DNA from 4 places in the Rahnella sp. CFA14(1/10) genome. Region 4 is predicted to be linked to each of the others. Evidence: predicted binding sites of a transcription regulator. Region 4 holds the regulator's gene; each other region holds the start of a gene.

Region 1 (3,648 bases), on a different contig from region 4:
GTTCAATCACCCGACTTATTTGGGGACCGCTTTACGAAATCGCAATAAACTGCTCGCGCAACGCATGCAGCTCGTCACGGGTGTTAGCCGCTTCTTCGAACTCCAGATTTTGCGCGTGCGCATACATTTTGCTTTCCAGCTCTTTAATGCGCTGCTCCAGCGCTTTTGGCGTAAGCGATTTGAAGGTCTGCGCCGCTTCGGCATCGCGTTTGTCTTTGTTCTTTTTGGTCTTCGGTTGACCGAGTTGCAGGATGTCGGAGATCTTCTTATTCAGCCCCATCGGCGTGATGCCGTTTTCGAGGTTATACGCTTCCTGTTTGGCGCGACGACGTTCGGTTTCTTCAATGGCACGGGCCATCGAGTGGGTAATTTTATCACCGTAGAGAATCGCTTTACCGTTGAGGTTACGCGCTGCACGGCCGATGGTCTGGATGAGTGAACGTTCAGAACGCAGGAAGCCTTCTTTATCCGCATCCAGAATGGCCACCAGCGACACTTCCGGCATATCCAGCCCTTCGCGCAGCAAGTTGATCCCCACCAGCACGTCAAATTCCCCCAGACGCAAATCGCGGATAATTTCCACACGCTCAACGGTATCGATGTCAGAGTGCAGGTAACGCACCTTCTCGCCGTGTTCTTCCAGATACTCCGTCAAATCCTCGGCCATACGTTTGGTCAGCGTGGTGACCAGCACACGCTCGTTAATCGCGACACGTTTACGGATCTCCGATAACAGGTCATCCACCTGTGTGGTCACCGGCCGTACTTCAATGATCGGATCCAGCAGACCGGTCGGACGCACCACCTGATCGACCACATCGTCACCGGACTTCTCCAGCTCGTATTTCCCCGGCGTGGCTGAGACATAAATACTTTGGGGTGCCAGCGCTTCGAATTCCTCAAAACGCATCGGGCGGTTATCCAGCGCGGAAGGCAGACGGAAACCATATTCCACCAGCGTTTCTTTACGAGAGCGGTCGCCTTTGTACATACCGCCGATTTGCGGAATGGTGACGTGCGATTCATCGACAATCAGCAGGCCGTCAGCCGGAAGATAATCAAACAACGTCGGTGGCGGCTCGCCCGGCCCGCGGCCGGACAGATAACGTGAGTAGTTTTCAATACCGGAGCAATAACCCAACTCATTCATCATTTCGAGATCAAACTGCGTACGCTGGCTGATACGTTGCTCTTCCAGCAGTTTGTTATTGGCAAGCAGCACCTTGCGGCGATCCGCCAGTTCGACCTTGATTTCTTCCATCGCCTGTACAATACGTTCGCGTGGGGTTACGTAGTGCGTTTTAGGGTAAATGGTAAAACGCGGCACTTCATGTTGCACCTGGCCGGTCAGCGGATCAAACAGCGAAAGACGTTCAACTTCCTGATCAAACAGCTCAATGCGCAACGCCAGATCATCCGATTCAGCCGGGAACACATCAATCACTTCGCCACGCACGCGGAAAGTACTGCGCTGGAAAGCCTGATCGTTGCGCGCATATTGCAGCTCTGCCAGACGACGCAGGATCGAACGCTGATCGATAATCATCCCTTTGGTCAGATGAAGCATCATTTTCAGGTACAAATCCGGATCGCCCAGACCGTAAATCGCTGAAACAGAAGCCACCACAATGACATCGCGTCGTTCGAGCAGAGCTTTGGTGGCAGAAAGGCGCATCTGCTCGATGTGTTCGTTCACCGAGGCGTCTTTTTCGATAAAAGTATCTGAACTTGGGACATACGCCTCTGGCTGATAATAGTCATAGTAAGAGACGAAATATTCGACGGCGTTTTCCGGGAAGAATTCTTTCATCTCACCGTATAACTGCGCGGCCAGCGTTTTGTTGGGGGCCAGTACCATCGTCGGACGGTTCAGATCCGCAATCACATTCGCCACGGTAAAGGTTTTGCCCGAACCGGTGACCCCGAGCAATGTCTGGTGCGCCAGCCCGTTCTCCAGCCCTTCTTCCAGACGGCGTATCGCCTCTGGCTGATCGCCGGACGGTTTAAATTCGGAATGCAGTTTGAACACTTTACTCATGACGGGCTACCTGACTGAAATGGGAACGCATAGGGCCGTGCGCGCTGTACGGGTGAACAGTTTGCGGAAAAATAGTATGAAAGACTTCGCGATTTTTGCCAGCCCTGATTTTACCTTCGCTATAATACTGTATATAAAACCAGCTTCCAACCGATAAAGAATGTTTGCGTTTAACCTGCTGGCGCTGCTGCACTTTTTTAGGATATGAAAGATGAGATCTCTCACCATCAGGTGACATTTTTTCCCAAAATTCTTTCCCCTTCCGCTTTCTGACCACAGGCTGACGAAGATTGACACAACTATGACGAACGAATTACGACTGTATTGCTTTTAGGTAACTCATTGATTAAAAAGATTATCACTAAAAAGCTGCGAATACGGGCAAACTGAGCGGAACCCGCATGCTGACTCGTCTGTAGCAACTTTTCTTACTCTCATACACAAGGTTATCCACAGGAATAGTGGATAAGTCTCAGCACGCCCCGCGCTGCGGGAGTTGGTAAAAAACAGGATTTTGCCTCCTGCCGGTCTGAGAGGTCTTTTTTAGTTATTTTTTATCTTTTTTATCTCCTTATTTATGCCTATTTTGCCTAGAGAGTCAGGCTGATGTTTCTTGCAAAAACCAAAAGTGCATCCCGACAGGATTTTTTGCTCATGTTTGTCCATGAGGTTGCACCAAAAGCAGTAAGGGCAGCACTGGCAAAGTGCAGTTCCATTGATGCCGCACCCTGCGGGGGAAAACTCAAAACCTCAGAAACGCTAATGAATAATCCTAAATTGTAAGGGGCCTGGCTGGTAACACCCATGCAACGCCCCTTTTCCCTGCCGTTTTTACAAACTTGGCCTGAGAGTTGCAACGTCTGTGCATGAAAAGGTTAAGGCAGCCAGAACTGCTTTTTTCACCCCGGCGTAAAAAATGAAGATCTCCCTGTTTTCTGGGGTACAGAATCATTTTTAACGTAGGGAAACCTCTCTTAGCCCCATTTATGACTGGTTAAGGGATATTTATCTGTCATTGATGCTGTCAGATTGTCCGTCAACAAACGGGATTAAATTCTGTCAGGGGCATCAATAGCGGAACATAAATGTCAGAAATATGACAGTGGCCGTCAAAGTGAAGTTCAGCGGAAGGCTCCGTGCGGGAGGGAGATCTGATGTTAAGTGTAAAATCAGTTAATCAGTATTATGGGCAAAAACATATTCTGTGGGATATCAATCTCGAACTGTACCGCGGTCAATGTACCTGCCTGATCGGGCGAAATGGCGTAGGAAAAACCACGCTGGTGAACTGCATCATGGGGCATCTTCCGGTGAAAAGCGGTGCAATTTCCTGGCAATCACGTGATGAAGAACCGCAAAGTCTTCTGAATTTGCCGGTCGAAAGCCGTGCGCAAATGGGTATCGGTTACGTGCCACAAGGACGGCAGATTTTCTCCCAGATGAGCGTCGATGAAAACCTGCAAATTGCTATGATGGCCAGCCGGAATAAGACCCGTCGTGTGCCGGAAGAAGTGTATGACCTTTTTCCGACACTAAAGGAAATGGGAGCGCGCAAAGCCGGTGAACTTGATGAAAGCCAGCAGCAGCAACTGGCAATCAGCCGTGCACTG
Region 2 (3,648 bases), on a different contig from region 4:
ATCCGCGCCGCCCTGCAAGCTGGCCGCCGGTGTTTCGCTATATTGCGTCGCTGGCTGATGAGTTAAGGCAGAAAGGGGTGTTTAACATGTTGCTGTCGGATGGCAATTTTGTGATGGCGTATTGCTCGACGAATTTACACTGGATCACGCGGCGTGCGCCTTTTGGCAAGGCAACGTTGTTGGATCAGGATGTGGAAATTGATTTTCAGCAGCAGACGACACCGGATGATGTCGTCACTGTGATTGCCACGCAACCGCTGACGGCGAACGAAACCTGGAACAAAATTGCTCCAGGTGAATTCGCATTATTTCATCGGGGCGAACGCCAGCTGTGAAGGCAGCGGGGTGTTGGACAATGGTTGCAGCACTTCATATTTACCGTCAGTGACCACGACATTCGGTGGCTGATGGTGTTTTTCAAAGTACGCATATCCTGGCTGCAACTGGTTCCAGAAACTGTAGTAGCTGGAGTTTTTATGCGCCTTCATGTTGGCATCGGTCATCCTGAACGGATAAATGCTAATCTTTAAACTGCGTTGCCCGAACTGGAATGCCGCCTGTACGTACGTAAAGATTTCGTCCATATAGCCGTCGGTCATGGCATAGCAACCGATAGACTTACAGTTACCGTGAATCATCAGATACTTACCTGAATAACCCTGCGAGATATCGTAAGCATTCGGGAAACCGATGTTGATGGCACGATAAAAGCGGCTGTCAGGCTTCAGGTGGTGAATATCCACGTTGTAGAAACCTTCCGGACTTTTAAAATCGCCTTCGCGACGTTTATTTCCCAAACCGCCGGAAAAATCGCAGATGCCATAACTGCCAATCAGGCGAAATTCGCCGTCGAGCTGGGCATACAATTCGAGTTTACGTTCTTGTTTGAAGATCTGAATATAAACCGGTGCGCCCAGTAATTGTTTTTTAAGTGTCGCGTTGACCGGGACAGCATCGCTGGCCACGGCGTAATTTGCTGTAAATAAAGGCAAACTGAGGAGCATCGCAAGAAACAGCGCGATTCTGATCATTCTAAGTCCTGCTCGGTAATAATTTTGATTATGTTGTCTACAGCTGAACTGCCTGTAAGACCGCCACTGATTTTCTTCTTATGTACTGCCTGTCTGAAACGATGCCATATTAATACTGATTAAATTTTTAGCAATCACCAAATAATGAATAATGACTTTCGAAATAGGAAATTTATTACGATGCCATTTCTGGTGATTCATTAAGCCAAATTAACCCGGATTTTGTGTGTTTGAAATTACGCCATCCCACTGTATACTTATACAGTTATCAGGGGAGGGCTATGCGTAAAATCATTCACGTTGATATGGACTGCTTTTTCGCGGCCGTCGAGATGCGCGATGATCCTTCCCTGCGCGACATTCCTATTGCCATTGGCGGCAGCCGTGACCGCCGTGGCGTCATCAGCACCGCCAATTATCCTGCGCGCAAATTCGGCGTGCACAGTGCGATGCCGACCGGTATGGCACTGAAACTTTGCCCGCACCTGAAAGTCATCCCCGGCCGAATGGAGGCTTATAAAGAAGCTTCAAACCACATCCGTGAAATCTTTGCGCGTTATACCCCATTGATCGAACCGCTGTCACTTGACGAAGCTTATCTGGATGTTTCCGACGCAACGCAATGCAACGGCTCTGCGACGCTTATTGCTGCAGAAATCCGTCAGGCCATTTTCGATGAAATCAGGCTGACGGCCTCTGCCGGCATTGCGCCGATAAAATTTCTGGCAAAAATCGCCTCGGACCTGAACAAGCCTAACGGCCAGTTTGTGATCACGCCGGATAAAGTCGATGCGTTTTTACAGGATCTTCCGCTGGGTAAAATCCCCGGCGTCGGCAAAGTCACAGCCCAGCGTTTGCAGGCGCTGGGGCTGAACACCTGCGGCGATGTACAGCGCTATGATCTGGCGACACTGCTCAAACGATTTGGCAAGTTTGGCCGGGTACTGTGGGAGCGCTGTCAGGGTATTGATGAACGTGAAATATCCCCCGAGCGGTTGCGCAAATCGGTCGGTGTGGAACGCACGCTGGCAGAAGATATTCACAACTGGGAAGAATGCGTGGCACTGATCGAACGTTTATATCCGGAACTGCACATACGCCTGAGCCGTGTCAGTCCGGATCTGCGCATCGCCCGTCAGGGGGTAAAACTCAAATTCCATGATTTTCAGCAGACCACGCAGGAACACGTCTGGCCGGTGCTCAATAAAGAAGATTTACTGAAAGTGGCGCGGGAGGCATGGGAGAAACGGCGTGGCGGACGGGGCGTCAGGCTGGTGGGATTACACGTGACGTTGCAGGATCCGCAGATAGAGCGGCAGCTTCTTTTGGATTTGAGCTCCTCCCCCTGTGATGAACTGAACTCCGAATGAAGGTTTAAAAAGTCCAACATTCGGGGTTCAGTTCACAGGGGAGGGAGCCAAAATATCATTTCTTTTCAGGAATTGCTTTCAGCAGGGCTGTCAGCAGTTGCCAGTACAGCCCGACGCTGGCGATTTCAACCTGTTCATCCGGCGAATGCGGGCCGGTGATAGTTGGCCCGATGGAAACCATGTCCATGTCCGGATACGGTTTTTTGAACAGACCGCATTCCAGACCGGCGTGGATCACCATGATGTTCGGGGTTTTGCTGAACAGTGACTGGTAAGTTTCACGCACCAGCGTCATCACCGGCGAGCTTGGCTCAGGTTTCCAGCCAGGGTAGCTGCCTTTTGCCAGACTTTTTGCACCAGCCAGTTCACTCAGTGAGCTCAGCATGCTGACCACATATTCTTTACCGCTGTCGATAAGCGAACGGATCAGGCTGTTGATCGCCACTTCGTCATCTTTCATCGTGACAACACCGACGTTGAGCGATGTTTCGACCACACCTTTCACATCATCACTCATGCGGATCACGCCGTTAGGCGTCGCGTTCAGCAGCGCAAGGAACTTATCCTGACTGTCCTGGCTCAGTGCCCTGGCGTTGCTTTCAGCCGTTTCCGCGACAAAAACGATCTTCTTCTCAACGGCTGACAGTTCAAACTGAATCGTCGCCAGGAATTCCTGTGCTGCCGCTTTCAGTGCGTCCGCTTTATCGGCGGCAACCGCCAGAGTCGCAATGGCTTCACGCGGGATGGCGTTACGCAGCGTGCCGCCGGTAAAGTCCAGCAGGCGCAGACCCAGGGTCCCCGCGTTGTCTGCCAGGAAACGTGCCAGCAGTTTGCTGGCGTTGCCCAGACCTAAGTGAATTTCAGCGCCGGAGTGGCCGCCTTTCAGGCCTTTCAGGGTCAGTTTCAGCACGCTGAAACCGGCCGGAACCGCTTCACGGCTCAGCGGCAGTGTGGCGGTAAAATCAATCCCGCCGGCGCACCCCATGTAGATTTCGCCTTCGGTTTCAGAATCGGTGTTGATCAGAATTTCAGACTGTAACCAGTTCGGTTGCAGGCCGAATGCGCCCGCCATGCCGGTTTCTTCGGTCATGGTCAGCAGCACTTCCAGCGGGCCGTGTTCTACGCTGTCATCAGCCAGAACCGCCAGCGCGGATGCCATACCGATACCGTTGTCAGAACCCAGCGTGGTGCCGCGGGCTTTTACCCAACCGTCTTCAATAAATGGCTGGATCGGATCTTTAGTGAAA
Region 3 (3,648 bases), on a different contig from region 4:
TTGCCAACGATGCCGAGATTGCGCAGCTTTTCGCGCCCCATCTTCAACATGGAATCGTTGATATCCGCCAGAACGACTTCGCCTTTCTCACCCACCAGACGGGAGAATTTTGCGGTCAGATCGCCCGTACCACCGGCCAGATCCAGCACACGTTGTCCCTGACGGACACCGCTGCAATCAATTGTGAAGCGTTTCCAGATGCGATGAATACCAAAAGACATCAGGTCATTCATCAAATCATATTTTGCCGCAACGGAATGGAAGACTTCTGCCACCATTTCCTGTTTTTCATCTTTGGCTACTGTACGAAAACCAAAATGGGTGGTTTCCGGCGTCTGCTTTTCCATTATTTATGCCTGCTTTTTCAGTCGAACTCTTGGGGAGAAGTGTATCAGAACCCGTTCGAAAGCCCCATCACCGATGGTGATTCAACATATTGCGAAGATTCACGCATTGAATCACACACAATGCGGCCCCTCTGAGAGCAATGCCTGCTCGTGAGCGGTTAACTCACCCGGGTTCAGCGTCTGTTCTTCTTCCGCATCAGAGGTATCGGGCAGAGATGCGGTGTCTTCAGGTTCGTTTTCCGCTTTCGCTATTTCAGCCAGAGAGGGACTGATAGGTCGTTTAACTTCAACACCCAGCGCGCGAAAACTTTCCACCTGCCCGATAAGATTACCACGGCCTTGCGAGAGTTTATTCATCGCGGATCGATAACTTCCCTGCGCTTTGTCGAGACTTTGTCCCATCGACTCCATGTCATCCACAAACAGTCGCAGTTTGTCGTAAAGACGGGCCGCGCGATCGGCGATACGTTTGGCGTTCTGACTCTGATGCTCATAGCGCCACAAGTTGCTGATCGTTCGTAGCGCCACCAGCAAGGTCGTCGGGCTGACCAACATAATATTGTGGCGAAGCGCTTCGCTGATCAATTCGGGCTCCCGGTCGATAGCCAACAAAAAAGCAGGCTCAACGGGGATAAACATCAGCACATAATCGAGGCTGCGCAGACCGGGAAGTTGCTGGTAATCTTTGCGCCCGAGCAGGCGGATATGTCCGCGCACTGAGGCAATATGTTCATTGAGTGCCGCTTCCCGCTCGCTGTCATCCTCACTGTTGAAATAACGCTCATACGCAACCAGCGTCATTTTGGCGTCAATCACCACGTCTTTATTCTGCGGTAACCGTACGACCACATCAGGTTGCATCCGGCTGTTGCTATCCACCTGCACGCTGACCTGCGTCTGGTATTCATGCCCTTCGCGTAAACCGGAAGCCTCGAGCACGCGACTCAGAACCACTTCACCCCAGTTGCCCTGCGTTTTATTATCACCTTTCAGAGCTTTAGTCAGGTTGACGGCTTCGCGTGCCATCTCCACATTCAGTTGCTGTAAATTGCGGATCTCATGCGCCAGCGTATGACGCTCACGGGCTTCCTGCCCGAAGCTGTCCTGCACCTGGCGGCGGAAACCATCCAGTTGCTCACGCAACGGCAGCAGTAACTTATCGAGACTTTGCTTGTTCTGTTCATCGGCACGACGGCCATTTTGTTCGAAAATCCGGTTAGCCAGGTTTTCAAACTGGCTGCTCAGGCGCTGTTCGCTGTTAATCAGCAGACGCTGCTTTTCTTCAGCCGCCATGCGGGTTTCGTCCAGACGGGTCGAAACCTCACGCAACTCAGCTTCCTGCGCACTGTTGATTTCCCGCTGCGCACGCAGTTCCTGATTGAGTTGGTCACACTCGTTTTGCCAGTGGACAAGAAGTTGTAATTTTTCCTGGCTGGCCGCCTGCAGACTGTGCAGTTTTCGCAGCTCAAGTTCAGCTTCACGCAGTTGCTGCTGGCCTGATTGCCGCTCGATTTTGTGCGTATCATTTTCCGTTTTAAGCTGTTCCAGCGATTGTTCCAGCAAACGGCGTTGCGTTTCATACTCCGTCTGTTGTTGCTGTTGGCGCAAACTGGCAATCAGCCATCCTAAGAGTAAGCCAATTAACCCTGCCCCCAGGGCAGTCAGAATGCTGATATCCACGTGATTTCCCTCTTCAAGTCTCTTGCGGCCAAGGTAATGTCAGGCTGTATGGATGTCCAGTCTATTTTCTGTTGCATTGAACCTTTGCGAGACGTCTTCCAAAAAGGAATTTCTCTGTATTTGCCCCCTTGCGACGGGCAACGACAGAGGGCAGGATTTAAAACCAGCGGCTCAGCCACTGAATGCCAAACGCACCGGGTGCCAGAATGCCGAAAGCCCAGATAAGTGCCGAGGTCACATTCGCAATCTGGAAATACTTTTGCGGCATACCGCAGATGCCAGCAACCAGTGGCACAACGGCGCGAAGCGGGCCAAAAAAGCGGCCGATAAAGGCCCCCGGCATGCCCCATTTTTCAAAGAAAGCATGCCCCCGAACCAACATTTGCGGATGACGGGAGAAAGGCCAGAAATTGCCAACACGATCCTGATAACGGGCACCAATCCAGTAAGAAAGCCAGTCGCCCAGGAAAGCCCCCGCAGCGGCGGCTGCCCAGATGGGCCAGAACGGTATGCCGGTTTCGCCAATCAGCGCACCGAGCCCCAACAAGATAAACGTTGCCGGAAGCAGCAGGGAAAGGAATGCCAGCGATTCACCAAAGGCCAGAAAAAAAACGATCGGCGCAGCCCACACCTGATGGGCACGAATGAAGGTAGTGGTGTACTCAAGAAGGTCGTGAACAGTCAAAAATGCAGTTCCTTGTGTCAGAGATCCGGAAGGGAATACATCAATTATTCCAGATGGATTACTAACATGACCTTAACAGATCTGCTTAACAGAGCAAAAAAACGGGCCGTCAGAGGCCCGTTGATAAGATGTGGTTGTTTTAGTTTTACAGGGACTAAAGCAGTCTGCGGGCCGCTTCGACAACAATCTTCACCGCATGGCTTTCGGTCTTTTTCATGGTTTCTGCATTAGGGATTTCCTGCTGCGTGCGGTTCACGATAACACCGGCAACCATCCCGGCGCGCAGACCCTGGCTTGCACACATGGTCAGCAGAGTCGCGGATTCCATTTCGTAGTTCATGACGCCCATTTCCTGCCATTCTTTCATCGATTCTTTGAAGCGACGGACAACACGGCCGGAGTAAGTGTCATAACGTTCCTGACCCGGATAGAACGTGTCAGAAGATGCAGTAACGCCAATGTGTGTCGCGGCTCCCACGGCTTCTGCCGCCGCAACCAGCGCGGTAGTGCAGGCAAAATCGGCTACCGCAGGGAATTCCATCGGCGCAAAGTGCAGGCTCGCGCCATCAAGACGAACGGCAGCGGTCGTGACCAGCACGTCACCGACATTGATATGTGGTTGGATCGCACCCGTTGTGCCGACACGCAGGAAAGTACGGATCCCCAGCTGTGCCAGTTCTTCCACTGCGATGGAGGTAGAAGGCCCGCCGATACCGGTTGAGCAAACAATCACAGATTTGCCATCAAGCTCAGCACGCCATGAGGTAAATTCGCGGTGGGAGGCCAGACGAACCGGGTTCTCCATCAGTTTGGCAATTTTTTCTACGCGCTCAGGATCGCCGGGAACAATCGCCAGCGACGCGCCGTTTAAATCTTTTTTGGCCAGGCCAAGATGGAAAACTTCGGGCTGAGACATAACAAACTCCTCGGTGTGTA
Region 4 (3,648 bases):
AGACAAAGTACAGCCCGATAAATAGCGTGAAATACTCGGAACTTGCCGTCGCCATGGCAGCACCACGCACATTCCAGCCCAGCCCCATCACCAGCCACAGATCCAGAATGATATTCAGCAGATTCCCGGCAATCAGCAAAATCACCGGCCCGCGAACATACTGAATGCCCAACAGCCAGCCAAGGATCACCAGATTCGCCAGTGAAGCCGGGGCACTGAACCAGCGAATTTCGATAAACAGCCTCGCCTGTTCAAGCACCGGTTGGCTGCCCCCGACGATATGAAACGCCTGTTCCATCAGGGGGTGCCGGAACAACACTATGGTGAGACCAGACAATACGGCCAGCAGAAAGGGTTGTACGAAAGCGCGCGCCAGCAACCGGTTATCATTCGCGCCCAGCGCCTGAGCGGTCATGCCGGTGGTACTCATCCGTAAAAAAAGTAAGAGCATAAAGAGGAAAGTCGTGATCATCGAACCCACAGCCACTCCGCCGAGATAATCCGGGCTGTCGAGATGACCGATCACCGCCGTATCCACAAGCCCGAGAAGAGGCACCGTGATATTTGAAAAAATCATCGGCAATGCCAGCCTCCAGAGCGCCTTATCAGCGGGGCTTAAAAAGGTGTTTTTGAGTGTTTGTCGCGGGGAATGATGTTGCATAGAGAATCTCATGCCGGAGGTTCAGGTTATGCCTGTAAGTGACATCGCCCCGGAAGGGGCGACAAGATGAAACGTTAAAGCTTAGCGGTATGTCAGAGGCGGCTAACGAACCCGCAAATCAACAATATGACCATTGGGATCAAGAATTTGACCCAGTAATATCTGACCGAGTCATTCGAGTTGCAGGAAGGCGGCAAGTAAAAAAATCCCGATGAGCTGACAGGAGTCAGTGATTCGGGTGAACGCACGCAGCCAACGCATCTGCAGCCCGAAGTACGAAGGTCAGATCCAGTCACCGTTGCGGATGACGCCTACGGCCAGCCCTTCAATGCTGAAATTCTGCTCACGTAAATCAACCACGATCGGCTGGAAATCGCTGTTTTCAGGCAATAACTGCACCACACTGCCCTGTTTTTTCAGACGTTTCACGGTGACTTCATCATCTATACGGGCCACAACAACCTGTCCATTACGCACGTCTTGCGTTTTATGTACAGCCAGCAGATCGCCATCAAGAATACCGATATCACGCATCGACATACCGCTGACACGCAGCAGGAAATCGGCACTCGGCTTAAACATGGCCGGATCGACCTGATAGTGTCCTTCAATATGTTGCTGGGCCAGCAACGGCTCACCGGCAGCAACCCGGCCGATCAGCGGTAAACCCTCTTCTTCTTCCATCAGCAAACGAATGCCACGTGATGCGCCGGAAACAATCTCAATAACACCCTTACGCGCCAGCGCTTTGAGATGCTCTTCCGCCGCATTGGGGGAACGGAACCCCAGACGTGATGCAATCTCTGCGCGGGTGGGTGGCATACCGGTGGTGGAGATATGATCGCGAATAAGGTCGTAGACCTCTTGTTGTCTGGTCGTTAAAGCTTTCATTCCGCCCCCTGGTTGTTTATACAGTCTTGCTGTGAGTATATACAGCTAAACGATCAATGAAAACCTAAGATTGAATAAAAACAGGGCATAACGTTGATTCCTGGAATGCAGATTCCAAATCAGAACCATCGTGGCCAAAAGATGCTGACCCAGACAAAAAACGCCAATATGATGGTCAGAAGTACGGCAGCCGAGCCGATATCTTTTGCACGACCTGAAAGTACGTGAAACTCAGATCCGATACGGTCTATCGCGCATTCTACCGCGCTGTTGAGCAGTTCAGTGACACAGACCAAAACAACGGATCCCACCAGCAGAATGCGTTCTACGGGGCTGACATCAAACCAAAAAGATAACAAAATTAACGGAATAGCGACGCTGGCTTCCTGGCGAAAGGCCGCTTCATTTTGCCATGCCGCTTTCAGCCCTTTCCAGGAATAGCCAGCTGCTTTATAAATTCGGGTAAATCCAGTGACTTGGTTAGCCATTTCTTTTACTGATCCTTAGAGAATTTGCCGCACTTTATACCCCAAATAGTCGGGGTGCAGAAAGGCGGTAAAGAAGTGAATCCTGATGAGCTTACATGAGTAAGTGATTCGGGTGAACGTCTTAAGCCAACACCCCTGCGGCTTGAAATAAGAAGGGTATTGCATCACCACAGATCTCATCTGAGCTTTCTGGTATCCTTGCGGCGAAATGGCTAACAAGAGGCTTCACGTTTTTATGTCAGGTTGGCGTAGACTTTATTACACATTATTGAATTTACCGCTCTCATTGCTGGTAAAGAGCAAGGTCATACCTTCAGATCCGGTTACCGAGTTGCATTTAGACCCGACGCGGCCGATTTTGTATGTATTGCCCTATAATTCCAAAGCCGATTTGCTGACGTTGCGTGCGCAATGTCTGGCACAGAATCTGCCTGATCCCCTTATTCCGCTGGAAATTGACGGAACCCTGCTGCCAAGCCATGTCTTTATTGCTGAAGGTCCGCGCGTATTCTCTTATTACACGCCGAAGCAGGAATCCGTAAAGCTGTTCCACGACTACCTTGATTTGCACCGCAATAACCCGGATTTAGACATTCAGATGTTGCCGGTGTCGGTGATGTTTGGTCGGGCACCGGGCCGTGAAGGTCAGGATGACACGCCACATCTGCGCGTACTGAACGGCATCCAGAAATTCTTCGCTGTGCTTTGGCTGGGGCGGGACAGTTTTGTCCGCTTCTCCAATACCGTTTCCCTGCGTTATATGGCGACGGAACACGGCACAGATAAAACCATTGCTCAAAAGCTGGCACGTGTGGCGCGGATGCACTTCTCCCGTCAACGTCTGGCCGCCGTTGGCCCACGTCTTCCGGCACGTCAGGACTTGTTCAACAAATTGCTGTCCTCAAAAGCCATTGAAAAAGCGATTGAAGACGAAGCCCGCAGCAAGAAAATTTCCCACGAAAAAGCCCAGCAAAATGCCATCGCCCTGATGGAAGAGATTGCCGCTGACTTCTCTTATGAAGCCGTGCGCCTCTCTGATCGCGTACTGAGCTGGACGTGGAACCGTTTGTACAAAGGCATCAATGTTAATAATGCTGAGCGTGTACGCCAGCTGGCGCTGGACGGTCAGGAAATTGTGTATGTGCCCTGCCACCGCAGCCACATGGACTATCTGCTTCTGTCTTACGTGCTCTATCATCAGGGGCTGGTACCGCCGCATATTGCCGCTGGCATCAACCTGAATTTCTGGCCAGCTGGCCCGATTTTCCGCCGTCTGGGCGCGTTCTTTATTCGTCGAACCTTCAAAGGCAACAAGCTCTATTCAACGGTGTTCCGTGAATATCTGGGCGAACTATTCAGCCGTGGTTATTCGGTGGAATACTTTGTGGAAGGGGGACGTTCGCGAACCGGACGCCTGCTGGAGCCGAAAACCGGTACGCTGGCCATGACCATTCAGGCCATGCTGCGAGGCGGTTCACGCCCGATTACGCTGGTGCCAATTTACATCGGTTATGAGCACGTCATGGAAGTGGGCACCTATGCCAAAGAATTGCGCGGTGCGACTAAAGAGAAAGAAAGCCTGACGCAAATGCTTAACGGCTTGCGCAA

Evidence for each region. The regulator LexA, encoded in region 4, represses DNA repair genes until DNA is damaged. The targets are predictions, from matches to a motif close to TNCTGTATGTACATACAGNA.
Region 1: uvrB (excinuclease ABC subunit UvrB) is a predicted target of LexA. The motif match lies at 2,164-2,183, and genes of this name have one in related genera.
Region 2: dinB (DNA polymerase IV) is a predicted target of LexA. The motif match lies at 1,279-1,298, and genes of this name have one in related genera.
Region 3: rmuC (DNA recombination protein RmuC) is a predicted target of LexA. The motif match lies at 2,070-2,089, and genes of this name have one in related genera.

The regions. Positions count from the first base shown of each region.
Region 1 is NZ_SEWS01000001.1:586,899-590,546, forward strand. Features, by position in the region: gene uvrB (excinuclease ABC subunit UvrB) at 32-2,038, opposite strand; gene EVX52_RS02945 (hypothetical protein) at 2,629-2,844, opposite strand; gene EVX52_RS02950 (ABC transporter ATP-binding protein) at 3,193-3,648, shown strand, end outside.
Region 2 is NZ_SEWS01000016.1:59,435-63,082, forward strand. Features, by position in the region: gene EVX52_RS23985 (class II glutamine amidotransferase) at 1-335, shown strand, start outside; gene dpaA (peptidoglycan meso-diaminopimelic acid protein amidase) at 306-1,031, opposite strand; gene dinB (DNA polymerase IV) at 1,313-2,401, shown strand; gene pepD (beta-Ala-His dipeptidase) at 2,457-3,648, opposite strand, start outside.
Region 3 is NZ_SEWS01000013.1:108,261-111,908, reverse strand. Features, by position in the region: gene ubiE (bifunctional demethylmenaquinone methyltransferase/2-methoxy-6-polyprenyl-1,4-benzoquinol methylase UbiE) at 1-347, opposite strand, end outside; gene rmuC (DNA recombination protein RmuC) at 459-2,027, opposite strand; gene EVX52_RS22560 (DedA family protein) at 2,185-2,712, opposite strand; gene udp (uridine phosphorylase) at 2,867-3,628, opposite strand.
Region 4 is NZ_SEWS01000010.1:27,223-30,870, reverse strand. Features, by position in the region: gene dinF (MATE family efflux transporter DinF) at 1-661, opposite strand, end outside; gene lexA (transcriptional repressor LexA) at 944-1,552, opposite strand; gene EVX52_RS19330 (diacylglycerol kinase) at 1,672-2,040, opposite strand; gene plsB (glycerol-3-phosphate 1-O-acyltransferase PlsB) at 2,276-3,648, shown strand, end outside.